DNA from 3 places in the Marinomonas posidonica IVIA-Po-181 genome. Region 2 is predicted to be linked to each of the others. Evidence: predicted binding sites of a transcription regulator. Region 2 holds the regulator's gene; each other region holds the start of a gene.

Region 1 (5,072 bases), 1.1 Mb from region 2:
ACCTTTCTATCGAGATTAGGCACACTTGGCGTCACGGGTCTATCCTTGTCTGTCATCGCTAAATCTCTCACCCCAAACTATGCCTTAGCGGAACAAGTTTCTTTCAATGATCCTGATATAACGGCGTCATATTTAGAGTTTCAAACCCCTAGTGGCCATGGTACTGGCCGAGGCTATTTGGTACTGCCAAAAGACGTCAGCATGGGCAATAAAGCGCCCACGGTACTTGTTGCTCATGAAAACCGAGGGTTAAACCCTTACATTAAAGACGTTGCTAGACGATTAGCCAAAGCTGGCTTCATTGCCCTTGCACCCGATGCGCTATTTCCTCTTGGAGGATACCCTGGCAATGATGATGAAGGTCGAGCCATGCAGAAAACCCTCGATAGAACGAAAATTGAAGGGGACTTCATGGATGCCGCACGCTTACTAAAGAATCATGAACTGAGTAACGGTAAAGTGGGGATGGTTGGCTTCTGTTTTGGTGGCTATTTAACCAACACCTTAGCAGCTAACCTGCCTGATGTTATCGATGCTGGTGCCCCCTATTACGGCACGCCAGCCAAAAGTAACATTGATCAAATTAACGCCCCACTTCAGCTTCACTTTGCCGAACTCGACAAACGCGTCAATGCCACTTGGCCAGCTTATGAGGATGCGTTAAAAGCCAATCAAGTGACCTACACCGCCTTTACTTATGAAAAAGCCAATCATGGCTTTCATAACGATTCAACCGCACGTTATCAAGAGAAAAACGCCGAATTAGCTTGGCAAAGAACGTTAGACTTCTTCAAGGCTAATTTATCAGCTTAAAGCGTTGGAAAACGTGCGACAGTTTATACTGTCGCACGTTTCATTGAATGGGATTTTAGAGGTTTCGCCGTCGTACTGTGCTGAAAATCGATGTTTTTCAGATTAGGAACCTGTTGCCATAACTGGTCACACAAATCCGATAAGCTGGAATCGTCATTCGTTTGTAACCAGCTCACTACCGCCTTCGCCACATTTGGGTAAGTAATCTGAACCACGCGACTGCTTTCTAGCCAATCTCGTATCACTTCTGAGGTCAATTCTTCACAGGTTTTAGCAATGTCTAAATACTCTAGAGCAATGGCATTAGAATGCTGCTCAATTTGACCTTGCATTGGCTTGGCTAAAATACGACGACCTAAATGTAGGGCTTCTGAATTGAGTTCAAAACCAGCATTACACAATACTGATTCACACTCACTCAGGTTCCTCTGAAATTGATCTCGGCTGAAAGGAAACACCTCAACATTACCATACACACCCGGCTCAATGTCTTTACAATGCAGTCTAAATTGATATTCGGGGACCGCTTCCAGCCAATCTAACACCGCTTCACTGTTTTCAAATGGCAAGTACACCAAGACTTGATTCGATTGTGGATTATTAGGCACATCATGGTTATGAATTAAAGGCGGTAAAATATCGTGACCAAAGTGATGCCAATGGGCGCCAAGCTGAGTTGAAGCGGGGGCGAAATTAGACATAATCCATTGTGCAACCCAGTTTTTCTTATAACGTGGAATATCGTATTTAAACGCATACTGATGACCAAAGCCGACACAAGGAACCCCCTGGCGTTTAGCCGCCCACGCCACAATGGGCTCATAATCGGTAATGACCAAATCATAACCACGAGTGTCTATTGTTTGAATATCACGATACAGTTTATAAAAATTCGCTTTACGAAAAGTCGCATATAAGTCCAGTTTGCCATTACGAGCGACAAAACTTAATCCTTGAAATGTTCGATAATCGCCGAACACTTCCATGTCAAAATACTCTTCCACTGGGCGTCCAGAAAACACGAAATCCACTCGTATACCTGCGGCATTCATCTCCGCTGCCATAGCGCGAGCGCGAGTAATATGGCCATTACCTGTGCCTTGAACACCGTACAAAATTTTCATGCTAGTACTCCAATCATAGTCGCCGCACAGGCACTTCCCAATAAAGCACCAATGACTGTATCAGTGGGAAAATGCACCCCTAAAAAGATTCGCGACAGGCCCACATTCATGGCCCATAAATACAGCATCATATTCAAACCTGGGAACCACTCACTCACACAGTAAGCCACGAAAAACGCGCCAGAGGTATGGCCTGATGGAAAAGAGAATTGATCGGATGGAATAATAAAGCTGTTGAAATTGTCCAATGCATCCGCTGGACGATTGCGTTTAAAACCACGCTTTAAAATCAGATATAAAATTCGTTCTAGAGTGAAACCAAGTACCATAATCAGTACCAGAGTATGATAACCGGTAAACCACAAAATCATTGCCAATGCGGCGTACAAAGGCCCATCCGCCGTAAAGGAAACGGCGCGCCCCATGCTAGTCAACTTTGCCCTATGCTTTCGAGCCATACACCAAGAGAAAGTCTGTACATCAAATGCATGAATATTCTGAAGTATGTTCATAGGTTCACCTCTCGTTTCATCCTACTCTTAAAATAGAGCAGTAAAATGTCAGTAAGGTGGCGTTTCGATGACAACTTGATGACAAGCCAAGCAGCACAAACTGGGGACGTTTAAATAAGAAAAGTGTGACAAACATTAAGCAAAAAAATGCCCCGCTAACGCGGGGCATTTTTCAAATGTGTCCATAAAGCGTATGAATTACTTCATGTCGTTCATTTTGTGGAACTTAGCAATCATCGCATCTGGACGAACTTTCTTGTTGCTGCTGTTTAGCGCGTATACAACCGTTTCGCCTTTAGGACCTGCGCCGATCTCAGTGTAACGTAATGGCACTTCACCTACGATGCGCGCTGTGTTCATCTCTTCTAAAGAACCGAACACATAAATACGACCTTCAGCACGCATTTCGCCGTAGAAATCCTCAGACCCCTTTAGTGAACCGTCATACATATCAACCGATGCGACACCAGACATTTTCTTTTTGTCTGCATTCGTTAGACCGAAAACAATTGTTTCACCTTTAGGACCAGCACCAATGCGAACTTTACGGAAAGACGTCTCGCCAACGGATAGGAAATCTTCATACACATCGCGGTCGTCAAAAATGTAGATACGGCTTTCGTGATGAACTTCATACAAATCATTGTTATTCATAGCGGAGGCTTCTGCCATTGTTTCAGCAGAACCTTTCTTCGCCATTTCACCGCCACAAGCAGTTAGAAGAGTGATTGCCATTAAACCGGTTGCGATTGGAATTAATTTCATTGTTGTACTCCTAGGTTGAATTAACACCTACCTTAAAAGCACAAAATGACAAAACCATGACATTTTCATGACGATAAAGAGTCAATCGTCATGAAATAAGGAAAACTCAAAGCCAATTGCTCAACATGACGCCGATGCCCAACGACTGAGTTTGATGATTGTAGTCCAGCAGCGACTGGCCATAACCATTGAAATATTGGATGTAGCCTCGCGTTTTACCCCACAATGGAAAGTTAAAACCAACCTGAACCGCCCCCCGATTTCCAGAGCCTTTTAGGTTATTACGTAACATCAGATCAATACTGTAATCATCGATCACATGGATAACGCTAAATTCACCATAACCGTAATAATCTTCAATATCCGGATTATCATCTACCTCAGAGCTCTCCGGAAATCGGTACCAAGGTTTGATGGAAAAGGCGGTATTCTCCGTTTCAAATAAAAAGTCCACATAAAAGCGATTCCAAGAACGAGACAAATCCCCCGATTGACCATTGGATTGATGATTCAATCCGTACGTTATGTAACTGGGCTTGATGCCTAACCAGCCTTCTTTTGGTTTGACCACGATGAAGGCTTCTGGCTCATGATTAGTATCTCGAAACGGTGCCGAAATATTACTGTTATAGGCTTGCCAATAGGCTTGCTGAGTATAAGCAAACCAAAGACTGCTGTTACGCCCAACTATGCCATAGGCCACTGGAAATTTAACGCTTAATTGAAACTTAAACTCCACACTCTGTAGGCTTTCAGAATTACTCGCATCACCTAAAAAAGCACGATCGTTTGGATTTGAGGTATAGGCAATGGGCAAAAAATAATTCGGCCGATGAGGCGTAATCACAAACGGATTATTAACCGTCGCGTTCTCGCGAATTTCCCGTTGTTGAAATAACCCCTTTGCGTCTTTTGCTCGCTGACTGATGGATTCAGGTACTGCAGGCTCTTCGGCCTGAAAATAAGAGTCACTTTGTTCCTCTGTCTTGACCGGCACTGACTCTATACCCTGAGCCATCAATAAACTTGGCAATAATGCCAGACAACACACTAACCGCTTCATCTTTTAAACCTGTTTAATACTCATTCTTCAAGAAGACAATACAACCTTCTTACTGTACGTTTCTCGATCCATGTCGCATACCTCGACAGTAAAACTAACATCTTTTAATGAAAACTCTATTAACGCATCCAACACTAATTGCGACACTTGCTGTTTTTGTGCCTCTGTTCGCCCTGATAACATTCGTAACGTCACATGAATAAAAGCATCCTCTTTACCCGCCGTAAGAAAACTCTTATAAGGCATAGCACGTAACTTGATGTCTTCTTGAGTAAACAAATTCGACGCAATGGCGGCATCTCGAACGGCTTCTAATAGATCCATTGGAGGCAACTCTTGGGCTAAATTCTGACTAAATTCGACAATACAGTGAGGCATGCGTTTCTCCTTTTTTAGATTTATTAAGGTTGTGAACAGAATGAAAACTTAATAGCCACGAGCCATGTCTACCGCTGCTGGTATCTGACCCGTCTCACGATAGTACTTAAAATTTTTCGCCACCACCTGACAAGCACTCAGCATATGAGTTGGTGCTGAAATATGCGGTAACACAGTCACATTATGCCTACCCCAATAATCGTTATCACTGACGAGAGGCTCTTCTTGAAACACATCCAACACAGCGTGTGATAGGTGGCCTTGATCAAGTTTCGACTTTAACGCCAAATCATCAAGGATAGCGCCACGCGCAAAATTAATTAAGCTGGCACCGACTGGCAATAATGATAAAGTCTGCTCGTTTAACAAGGACTGTGTCGCTGCCGTTAAGGGCAACAGACAGATAAGAATGTCGGA
Region 2 (5,072 bases):
CATAAAGAAAGGCGAGCGTATCGTTGTTTGTGGGCCTTCTGGTTCAGGCAAGTCCACCATGACACGTTGCATAAACCGCTTGGAAGAACACCAGAAAGGTACGATTCTAGTCGATGGCGTCGAAATGAACGACAACTTGAAGAACATCGAAGCGATCCGTAAGGACGTTGGTATGGTGTTCCAACACTTCAATTTGTTCCCGCATTTGAGCATTCTAGAGAACCTAACCTTGGCACCAATCTGGGTTCGTAAAATGCCGAAGAAACAAGCCGAAGAAATGGCCATGCATTACTTGGAACGTGTGAAAATCGCTAACCAAGCCTTAAAGTATCCAGGCCAGCTTTCTGGTGGTCAGCAACAACGTGTAGCGATTGCACGTGGCTTGTGCATGCAACCACGTATCATGTTGTTTGATGAACCCACTTCAGCACTTGATCCAGAAATGATCAAAGAAGTATTGGACGTTATGGTTCAGTTAGCAGAAGAAGGCATGACCATGGTTTGTGTTACTCACGAAATGGGCTTCGCGAAAACCGTTGCTGACCGAGTGGTATTCATGGACGCGGGTGAAATTGTTGAAGCCAACAAACCAAACGAGTTCTTTGACAATCCACAGCATGATCGTACTCAGATGTTCTTAAGCCAGATTTTGAATCACTGATTCGATATTTGTCTTTAAAATCTGTTATATTTGAAAAGCCCCTGTAATAGGGGCTTTTTTAGTTTATTAATTCTTGTTCTAACAGAGAAAAATATGGAAATATCAGCCGAACAACAGCCCTATAAGCGACTGCGAGTGGTACACCTAGCAGACCATACAGGCCGTTTGCAGGTAATTTTTCCTGAACAACATATGTTAGACATTGCCGCGGTTTCTCGAATTACCAAGCGACGCTTCGAACCCATCACTAACTTCAATAGTGAGGGTGACCCACTGATCAAACCCAATAGTGTGTCGAGCATCATAGAATCCAGCCTATTAGCCGAACCTAAAGTACTGATCCGATTAAAGTCGGACGGCCCGTATCATGACATCAGCTCAGATGAATTGAAAACCATGTTTAGCGGTCCGTTAAATCGCTTCGAAGACATTTCTCTAGACATCGACAAGATCAAACGACCAACCGATAACCATGAAAATGATGAAGAACAAATACTAGAAGCTCTTGGCCGTTTTCAATCGATTCGCCTCAAACAACGTCTTGAAGAAACATTAGAAATTCCGCCGTTACCCGCCTCTTCACATCGTATTATTCGTTTGTCTGCGGATCAAACCGCTGGCACGGATGAATTGTGCGAGGTGATTGCACTGGACCCAAGTTTAGCGGCGCAGGTTATCAGTTGGGCTTCCTCTCCTTATTATGGCGCTCCTGGAACGATTGAGTCAGTCGAAGACGCCATCATTCGAGTGTTGGGGTTTGATATGGTGATGAACCTAGCATTGGGCTTATCTATGGGTAATGCCTTCCACGCACCCGACAATGGCCCAAGACATTATGAAAATTTTTGGCTGGATTCGGTTTCCAATGCCGTATTAATGGAAACCTTAGTAAAAGCCATGCCCAATGAAAAACGTCCTAAACTTGGCCATGCTTATCTTTCCGGACTTTTGCAAAACTTCGGTTATTTGGCCATCAGTAGCATTTTACCACCACATTTCTCAATCTTATCTCGATATTATGAAGCCAATGCTCACTTACCCAGCGAACTGATCGAAATGCAAATCCTACATTTCACCAAAGAGCAGCTAGGTTCTTGGCTATTACGTTATTGGAGCTTACCAGACAACATTTGGACAGCCATTCGCTACAGTAAAAAGCCACACTATTATGGTGAGCATGCTACTTTAGCCAAACTTCTCTATGTTTCTCACCAACTTCGTAATGGCTTGGATATAGATCTCTCGGTATTGGTCGAAGTGGGCTTAGACATAGAACAGGCTGAGGCTTGCCGAGAACAGATGTACCAGTCTTCTCATGAGTTGCATAAAATGGTCTCCCTTATCAATACAATGAATGCCTAACACGTTATGACTCGTCTTAACGCGCTTGTTACCAAGCAATTTGACTACCGTTGGCAACCCGCTCATTGTGTTAGTAAAACCAAAGTACCTAAATATTTATGGCATTGGCTGACCACAGATAAGTCATTAACCAGTAAATTACAGTGCATTGGCCAACTCAGTGTTGAGGTGATTGAGGATAAGTGGGGCACGGCCAGCCTCCGAGAAAGGTGCAAGCTCAAATTAAAGCCAAGAGAAGCAGTACGCGTCCGAACAGTCCTATTAAAGTTGGATGGACAAACCGTCATCTACGCTCGATCCATTATTCCCGCCCGCTCATTACTCGGACACTGGCGTCAAGTACCTCATTTAAAGAACAAACCATTAGGCGGTTACCTTTTCCAGCATCGCACCCTCACCCGCAGCCCGATTGAAATCACGGAATTACCTGCGGCTATGTTCCCAGATCAACCTCATTGTGTTTGGGCAAGACGCTCCGTATTTCATCAATACGGTGCTGGGATCTTGGTAAATGAAGCGATCTTTGACACAATCTCTCATTTCAAATCGCCCTTTGGATTGCTATGAACAAGCTAAAAGATTACGCCGAACTCACCCGCTTTAATCGCCCGATCGGATCATTACTCTTAATGTGGCCTACCTTATGGGCTCTTTGGCTCGCGGCGGATGGTCAGCCGGACTGGTCTCTGTTGGTGATTTTCGTCTTAGGGGTATTTAGCATGCGATCAGCAGGCTGCGTAATCAATGATTATGCGGATCGAAAAGTGGATGGCCATGTTGATCGAACAAAGAACCGCCCGCTTCCCTCTGGTCGAGTATCAGAGAAAGAAGCCCTAGCTCTGTTTGCTGGCTTATCCATGCTCAGCTTCTTTTTGGTGTTATTAACGGACCTGCAAACCATATTACTGTCATTCGTCGGTTTGGGGTTAGCGGCTCTGTACCCATTTATGAAACGCTATACCCATCTGCCTCAACTTTTTCTCGGTCTTGCCTTTTCTTGGGCCATTCCTATGGCTTACAGTGCTCAAGGGGGCAGTTTAAGCGACCCGATTCTATGGATGCTGTTTCTCGCAAATTGCTTCTGGACCATCGCTTATGACACTTACTATGCAATGACAGACCGACCTGACGACTTAAAAGTCGGCATCAAATCTACCGCTATCCTTTTCGGTCAGTCCGACCTCATGGTCATTGTGTGTTTACAAGCTTTAACCTTATCCCTTTTGACATGGATCGGCTTCTTCGCCACACTAGGCTGGCCCTATTTTCTGGCTTTGTCTATTTGTATCTGGTTGTTTTATAAGCAATACCAACAAGCGAAGGACAGAGACAGGCAAGCTTGTTTTCGCTCTTTTCTCGAAAATAACCGCATTGGCTGCTGTGTCTTTATCGGTTTAGTTATCAGCTATTTTGCTTAATATGTGGCAAACTTATGACAGTTTAACTAAATTGTCATAATTGCTCGCTTTAATAAAAACCGTTCCTGAGATGAGGGTAGATCCTGTGACCGGTAAAAAAGTTTTAATTATTGATGATGAATCTTCCATTCGCGAGATGATTGCGATTGCCTTAGAGATGGCTGGCTATGAGTACATGGAAGCCGAAAATATTCAGCAAGCTCACGAAATTATCGTGGACCATCGACCAGATTTGATCTTGGTTGATTGGATGATGCCTGGTGGTAGTGGTATCGAGTTAACTCGCCGCATCAAGAAAGACAGCACGACAGCCGAAATTCCGGTTATCATGCTGACGGCCAAAAGCGAAGAAGACAACAAAATTCAAGGCTTAGAAGTCGGGGCGGATGACTACATCACCAAACCTTTTTCGCCGCGCGAACTCGTTGCTCGTCTCAAAGCGGTATTACGCCGAGCCACACCACAAGGCATAGATGAACCAATCGAAGTGGAAGGCCTCACTCTGGACCCAATTAGCCAACGAGTCACCATTGGTGCCCGTCCGCTAGACATGGGACCAACAGAATATCGTTTACTCAAGTTTTTAATGACTCACCAAGAACGAGCCTATTCAAGAGCACAGCTGTTGGATCAAGTATGGGGAGGCAATGTGTATGTCGAAGAACGTACCGTTGATGTACACATTCGTCGTCTGCGCAAGGCCATTGGCGACACTCATGACTTCTTGATTCAAACCGTGCGAGGCACAGGCTACCGTTTCTCAGCAAAAAGGTCAGTATGAAAACCATTTGGCGGAACACCATCCTTTCTTGGTTAGCAGGTTTTGCTGCCTGTGCCGTGATTGGCTATATTCTTGGTCATTTTTTGGGTGTTCTGCTGCTGTATACCTTAGGGACCTTGTACTGGCAGTTATACCAACTTTATCAATTCCATAACTGGCTACGTCATTCAGGACGTGCCGCTCCACCAGAATCGAGTGGTATCTGGGGAGAAGTCTTTGATGCTGTATACCGCCTGCAAAAGAAGCAGAGAAAATCCAAACGTCGTATGCGACAAGCTTTAACTCGGATTGAAAGCTCCACCAGTGCGCTCAAAGAAGGCGTGATTATGGCGGATAACCAAGGTAACCTCGAATGGTGGAACAACTCAGCGGCTCATTTCTTGGGTTTAATGCGACCTGTTGACCGTGGGCAGGTCATTACTAACATCGTTCGTAGTCCAGAATTCTTCCGCTATTTTACGCAAAAGCGTTTTGGTGAACCTCTGGTCATTAAGTCTCCAGCAAAAGACGGTGTCTATTTAGAAGTTCAAACCACCTTATATGATAAAAACGATCACCTCATCTTCGTTCGTGATGTGACTCGTCTACACCTATTAGAACAGATGCGTAAAGACTTTGTTGCCAATGCCTCCCATGAGCTTAAAACGCCTCTAACGGTGATTAAAGGCTATGTTGAAACCTTAGACATGTTTAAAGACAACCTGCCCAAAAGCATGCAAAAAGGCATAGTAAACATGGCTGAGCAATCTGTCCGGATGGAACAGCTCATCGAAGATTTGTTGCTGTTATCCCGCCTTGAGAGCGATGACAAGCGCGAAGAAAATCAATGGCATCGTGTATCGGACATCGT
Region 3 (5,072 bases), 460 kb from region 2:
CAAAACACAGCTCTGAGTCTTTGTTAGATGTCATCAATGATATTTTGGATCTTTCTAAAATTGAAGCTGGGGCACTGAGTATCGAGGCTGAGCCTTTTTTATTAAGCGCTTTGGTCGAGGAAGTGACGAATATCGCCAGTCTTAAAGCGGAAGAAAAAGGCATCATTTTAAATGTGCCGGCTACCTTAGTACCCAATTTAACCTTGTCTGGTGATCGTGTGAGACTGAAACAGGTCATCATGAATTTGGTGGGTAATGCAGTAAAATTTACTCAGGTCGGCGAGGTGAATTTAACTCTGACGATTGACCGACAAGCGGACGATCATCACGTTTTATCGTTCACGGTTCAGGACACAGGAATTGGCATATCTGAGGAGGCTCAGTCGAGCTTATTTCAGCGTTTCAAGCAGGCGGATGGTTCTACTACCAGACGTTTTGGTGGTACGGGTTTAGGGTTGGCCATCAGTAAGGAAATTGTGGCTGCGATGGGAGGTGAGATTCGTTTAGAGTCTCAGAAAGGCGTTGGGTCGAGTTTTTATGTACAAATCCCAATCCAAGTGAGTGCCATTGAGGCGCCTCAGACAGTGAGTTACGATGCCAGCGTGACGCTCATTTATCAGAATGATACAGGCCGTTCTTATGTTGTGAGTGTGCTTGACTCATTAGGCTGTCAGGTTACCAGCTTTGGTGGTTTAAGTGAGGCTTTAGCCAGTGATAAGGGTTTTGAAAGACTGCTTCTATTGGATTCTGATGTATTAAAAAAGGCGTCTTCTCATGACGTCGATAAGTTGGAGCGTGTGTGTCAAGAAAAGCAGATTCAGCAAGTTTTACTGCAATCTCGCTCAGCGTTTGAATTTAGTGATAGTATGATGATTACGTCTGTTATGAAGCCTGTGTTTAGCAAGCCATTACTGGATGTTTTAGAAAGTCTGAAATCACCCGTTTTAGGAGAAGTCATGGCGACCAAGAGTAATAATGCCGCGCTAGAAAATAGCCCTGTTTTTAATGCTAAGGTGTTGTTAGCAGAGGACAATTTGACGAATCAGATAGTCGCGCGCGGCTTATTGAATCTGTATGGCGTTGAGGTTGTGATTGCTGAAAATGGTGAGCGTGCAGTGACCTTAGCCCAACAAATGACTTTTGATTTGGTGTTGATGGATTGTCAAATGCCAGTGATGGACGGTTATGAGGCAACGCGTCATATTAGGCAGTTCGATGGTACTGAAACGCCAGCAAATGTGCCAATTATTGCATTAAGTGCCAATGCAATGAAGGGAGATCAAGATGAGTGTTTTTCAGCGGGTATGAATGACCACATCGCGAAGCCTGTGTCCCAAGACAAGTTGGTGGAAGCACTGACGAAATGGCTTAAACAAACAGACTAGGGAGCAAGACTGTATTGGATTTAGTCACATTTGATAGTTCAGACTTTGAAAGTCGCCTTGCTCGTAATGAAGAGCTGATGATCTTGGTGGCCGTGGAGTTTCTGAAAGAAGCAACAGGCTTGTTGGGATTGCTGGACATTTATGTCATGGAGCGAGATTGGGACAATTTAGCTTTGGTTGCAAACCGTTTAAGAGGGGCTGGCTTAGAGGTATCGGGTTATCAGTTTTGCGATAAACTTGCCGATTTGCAGCGCATTATCGATGACGAAGCGACGTCTCAATTAGATAAGGCCTTAATCGTCTTGAACACAGAATTTGACCGTCTCTCCTTGGCTTTAAAACACGAAATTCTAAAATAATCTGTACATTCTCCGTTTTGTTAATCTCTTTTCTTTTCGACTAAAATCTTTCAAATCAATAGTGAATGACGTGTAAACGTCTGTTTATTCTCCGCTTTATGAATTTAAACTTCCTTTGTTGTTTCATTTGGGTGAATTTGTGTTTCAAATGAAACCTATCTATCATCAAATTGAAATATTTAGTTTCTATAGTCGTTCTTTCTTTTCTAAAAACAACTCATTGTGAGGAACACGGAAATGTATAAACTGAAATTGGCGTCAGCGGTGATTGGGTTCTCTATTGCAAGCTCCGGCTTTGCAGCAACCAATATTGAATGGTGGCATGCAATGGGTGGTGCGAATGGTGAAAAAGTAAATGAGATCGCCAAAGCATTTAATGACTCTCAAGATGCCTATACCGTAAAGCCTGTTTATAAAGGAAATTATACGGAAACCATGACGTCCGCAATTGCGGCTTTCCGAGCAAAAAAACAACCACACATAGTGCAAGTATTCGAAGTGGGTACGGCCAGTATGATGTCGGCAAAAGGGGCAATTTACCCTGTCTATGAATTAATGCGTGAATCAGGTCAGTCATTTGATCAAAGTGGCTTTCTAAGTGCTGTTACTGGCTATTACTCTGATCAAGACGGCAACATGTTGTCTATGCCATTCAACAGTTCAACGCCAGTTCTTTACTACAACAAAGACTTGTTTGCGAAAGCTGGCATTAAGAATCCACCAACGACTTGGGAAGAAATGGAAAGCGTTTCTCAGACGTTACTGGACAATGGTGTTAAATGTGGTTTCACGACGGCTTGGCAGTCTTGGGTTCAGTTAGAGAACTTCAGTGCTCGTCACAATGTGCCTTTTGCTAGTGAAGCAAACGGTTTTGGTGGTCTCGACACGAAATTGACATTCAATGGTTCGTTGCAAGTGGCACATATTGAGAAAATGGGTGAGTGGCAACAGAACGGTATCTTTAGTTATGGTGGTCGTCGCAGTGACTCAGCACCAAAATTCTACAGCCAAGAATGTGCGATGTTTATGAACTCCTCAGCGGGTTATGCTGGTATTAAGAAAAACGCCAAGTTTGATTTTGGTGTGTCACAGCTTCCTTACCAAGGCAGCGCTATCTCTGAGCCGAAGAATACCATCATTGGTGGTGCGTCTCTTTGGGTACTACAAGGTCATAAGAAAGAAGAATACAAAGGCGTTGCGTCTTTTCTAAGCTTCTTATCACGTGCGGAAGTGCAAGCTGATTGGCACCAATTCTCAGGCTACTTGCCCATTACCCGTGCCGCCTACGATCTAACCAAAGGTCAAGGTTTCTATGCTCAAAATGTAGGTACAGAGACCGGTGTGCTTCAGATGACATCGGGTACGCCAACGCCAAATTCCAAAGGTTTACGTCTGGGTAACTTTGTACAAATTCGTGACATCATTAACGAAGAGTTAGAAAGCGTTTGGGCAGGGCAAAAATCCGCTCAGGCTGCGTTAGACGAAGCGGTTAAACGTGGTGATGTGTTGCTGCGTAAGTTTGAAAGAGCCAATAAGTAATTAACGTCAGTTGGTTACGGTGACCCTCGCTCATGATGAGCGAGGGTTTTGTGTTTCAACTTATGGCAAGGCGCGGTATTAATGTCTGTGTATTTTCCTCATAAAAAATTACCTTATCTGTTGGTCTTACCTCAGCTTGTTATCACTCTTATCTTTTTTTTGTGGCCGGCAGAGCAAGCGTTTGAACAAGCCTTCTATCAAGAAGACGCGTTTGGTTTAAGCCGAGAGTTTGTTGGCTTTGATAACTTTGTTTATCTGTTTAATGACCCGCAGTATTACAAGTCCATTTGGGTCACTTTGGTGTTCAGTTTCTCTGTTGCCTTTTCTGGTTTGGCTATTGCGCTTTGGCTGGCGGTGATGGCGGATCGAGTGATTCGCGGTAAATTAACCTATCAAACATTACTGGTTTGGCCCTATGCGGTCGCCCCAGCTTTGGCTGGTGTGCTTTGGTGGCTATTGTTTGATCCCAGTATGGGGCCGGTTGCCTTGTGGCTGCAGTACTTTGGTGTCGACTGGAATCATTTCTTGAATGGCGACCAAGCTATGACCCTGGTAGTGATTTCAGCGACTTGGAAGCAAATCAGTTACAACTTTTTGTTCTTTTTAGCTGGCTTACAAGCGGTACCTCGTTCTCTTATTGAAGCGGCATCGATTGATGGTGCCAGCCCATTTAAACGCTTCTGGACCATAGTGTTTCCTCTGTTGTCGCCGACTACCTTTTTCTTGTTGGTGGTCAATCTAGTGTATGCCTTTTTTGACACCTTTGGGGTGATCGATGCGACCACGCAAGGTGGTCCTGGCGTGAGCACAGCGACCATGGTGTATAAAGTCTTTAATGACGGTTTTATTGGCTTAGACTTGGGTAGCTCAGCGGCTCAATCTGTGGTGTTGATGTTTTTGGTTGGCATTATGACGGTGATTCAGTTCCGTTACATTGAACGTAAGGTGGAATACTAATGATAGAAAATCGTCCTTGGCTTACCTTCGTTAGTCATTTTTCCCTGTTGCTGGGAATAGGGGTTGTGGCCTTGCCTGTTTGGGTGGCGTTGGTGGCATCGACTCACCCTAGTTCATCCTTTGGGGCCGGTGAAATTCCATTGTGGTTTGGGGATCAAGCGGTGGAGAACTGGCGATCCGTATTTTTAGGAGAGGCCAGCTCTGGTGTGGATGTGCCTGTTTGGTACATGATGCTGAATTCTTTCATCATGGCTCTTGGTATCACTGTCGGTAAGTTATTCATTTCATTGCTATCGGCTTATGCCATTGTGTTTTTTCGTTTTCCTTTTCGGGGCGCGTGTTTTTGGGTGATTTTTATTACTCTGATGTTGCCAGTGGAAGTACGTATTGTGCCGACTTATGAGGTGGTGGCGAATCTCGACATGTTGAACAGTTACTCGGGTTTGATCTTGCCTTTGATTGCCAGTGCGACAGCGACATTCTTATTCCGACAATGTTTTATGACCATGCCGGGAGAGCTGATTGAGGCGGCACGAATGGATGGGGCAGGGCCGATTCGATTCTTTTTCGACATCTTGTTGCCCATGTCACGTACCAACATCGCCGCCTTGTTTGTCATTATGTTTATTTACGGTTGGAATCAATATTTATGGCCCGTGATCATCACCACAGACGATGCTTATTACACCTTAGTAATGAGTATTAAACGCATGTTGGCGGTGGATCAGGGGGATATTGAATGGAACCATGTCATGGTCACGACGCTTCTTGCCATGATTCCGCCGGTCGCCGTGGTGATCGGTATGCAGAAGTTATTTGTGAAGGGCTTAGT

What was found. Region 2 encodes PhoB, which activates phosphate uptake and scavenging genes when phosphate is short. Its sites were predicted from a motif close to TGTCATANNNNTGTCANA; they were not measured.
Region 1: MAR181_RS04820 (phosphatase PAP2 family protein) is a predicted target of PhoB. The motif match lies at 2,516-2,533, and genes of this name have one in related genera.
Region 3: ugpB (sn-glycerol-3-phosphate ABC transporter substrate-binding protein UgpB) is a predicted target of PhoB. The motif match lies at 1,905-1,922, and genes of this name have one in related genera.

Annotation. Positions count from the first base shown of each region.
Region 1 is NC_015559.1:1,028,584-1,033,655, reverse strand. It holds gene MAR181_RS04830 (dienelactone hydrolase family protein) at 1-813, shown strand, start outside; gene MAR181_RS04825 (MJ1255/VC2487 family glycosyltransferase) at 837-1,937, opposite strand; gene MAR181_RS04820 (phosphatase PAP2 family protein) at 1,934-2,449, opposite strand; gene MAR181_RS04815 (hypothetical protein) at 2,648-3,214, opposite strand; gene MAR181_RS04810 (phospholipase A) at 3,321-4,277, opposite strand; gene MAR181_RS04805 (5-carboxymethyl-2-hydroxymuconate Delta-isomerase) at 4,305-4,655, opposite strand; gene MAR181_RS04800 (2-hydroxyacid dehydrogenase) at 4,704-5,072, opposite strand, start outside.
Region 2 is NC_015559.1:3,827,119-3,832,190, forward strand. It holds gene MAR181_RS17665 (amino acid ABC transporter ATP-binding protein) at 1-661, shown strand, start outside; gene MAR181_RS17670 (HDOD domain-containing protein) at 755-2,023, shown strand; gene MAR181_RS17675 (chorismate--pyruvate lyase family protein) at 2,030-2,590, shown strand; gene ubiA (4-hydroxybenzoate octaprenyltransferase) at 2,587-3,441, shown strand; gene phoB (phosphate regulon transcriptional regulator PhoB) at 3,527-4,222, shown strand; gene phoR (phosphate regulon sensor histidine kinase PhoR) at 4,219-5,072, shown strand, end outside.
Region 3 is NC_015559.1:3,365,336-3,370,407, reverse strand. It holds gene MAR181_RS15530 (ATP-binding protein) at 1-1,385, shown strand, start outside; gene MAR181_RS15525 (hypothetical protein) at 1,400-1,744, shown strand; gene ugpB (sn-glycerol-3-phosphate ABC transporter substrate-binding protein UgpB) at 1,982-3,283, shown strand; gene ugpA (sn-glycerol-3-phosphate ABC transporter permease UgpA) at 3,365-4,240, shown strand; gene ugpE (sn-glycerol-3-phosphate ABC transporter permease UgpE) at 4,240-5,072, shown strand, end outside.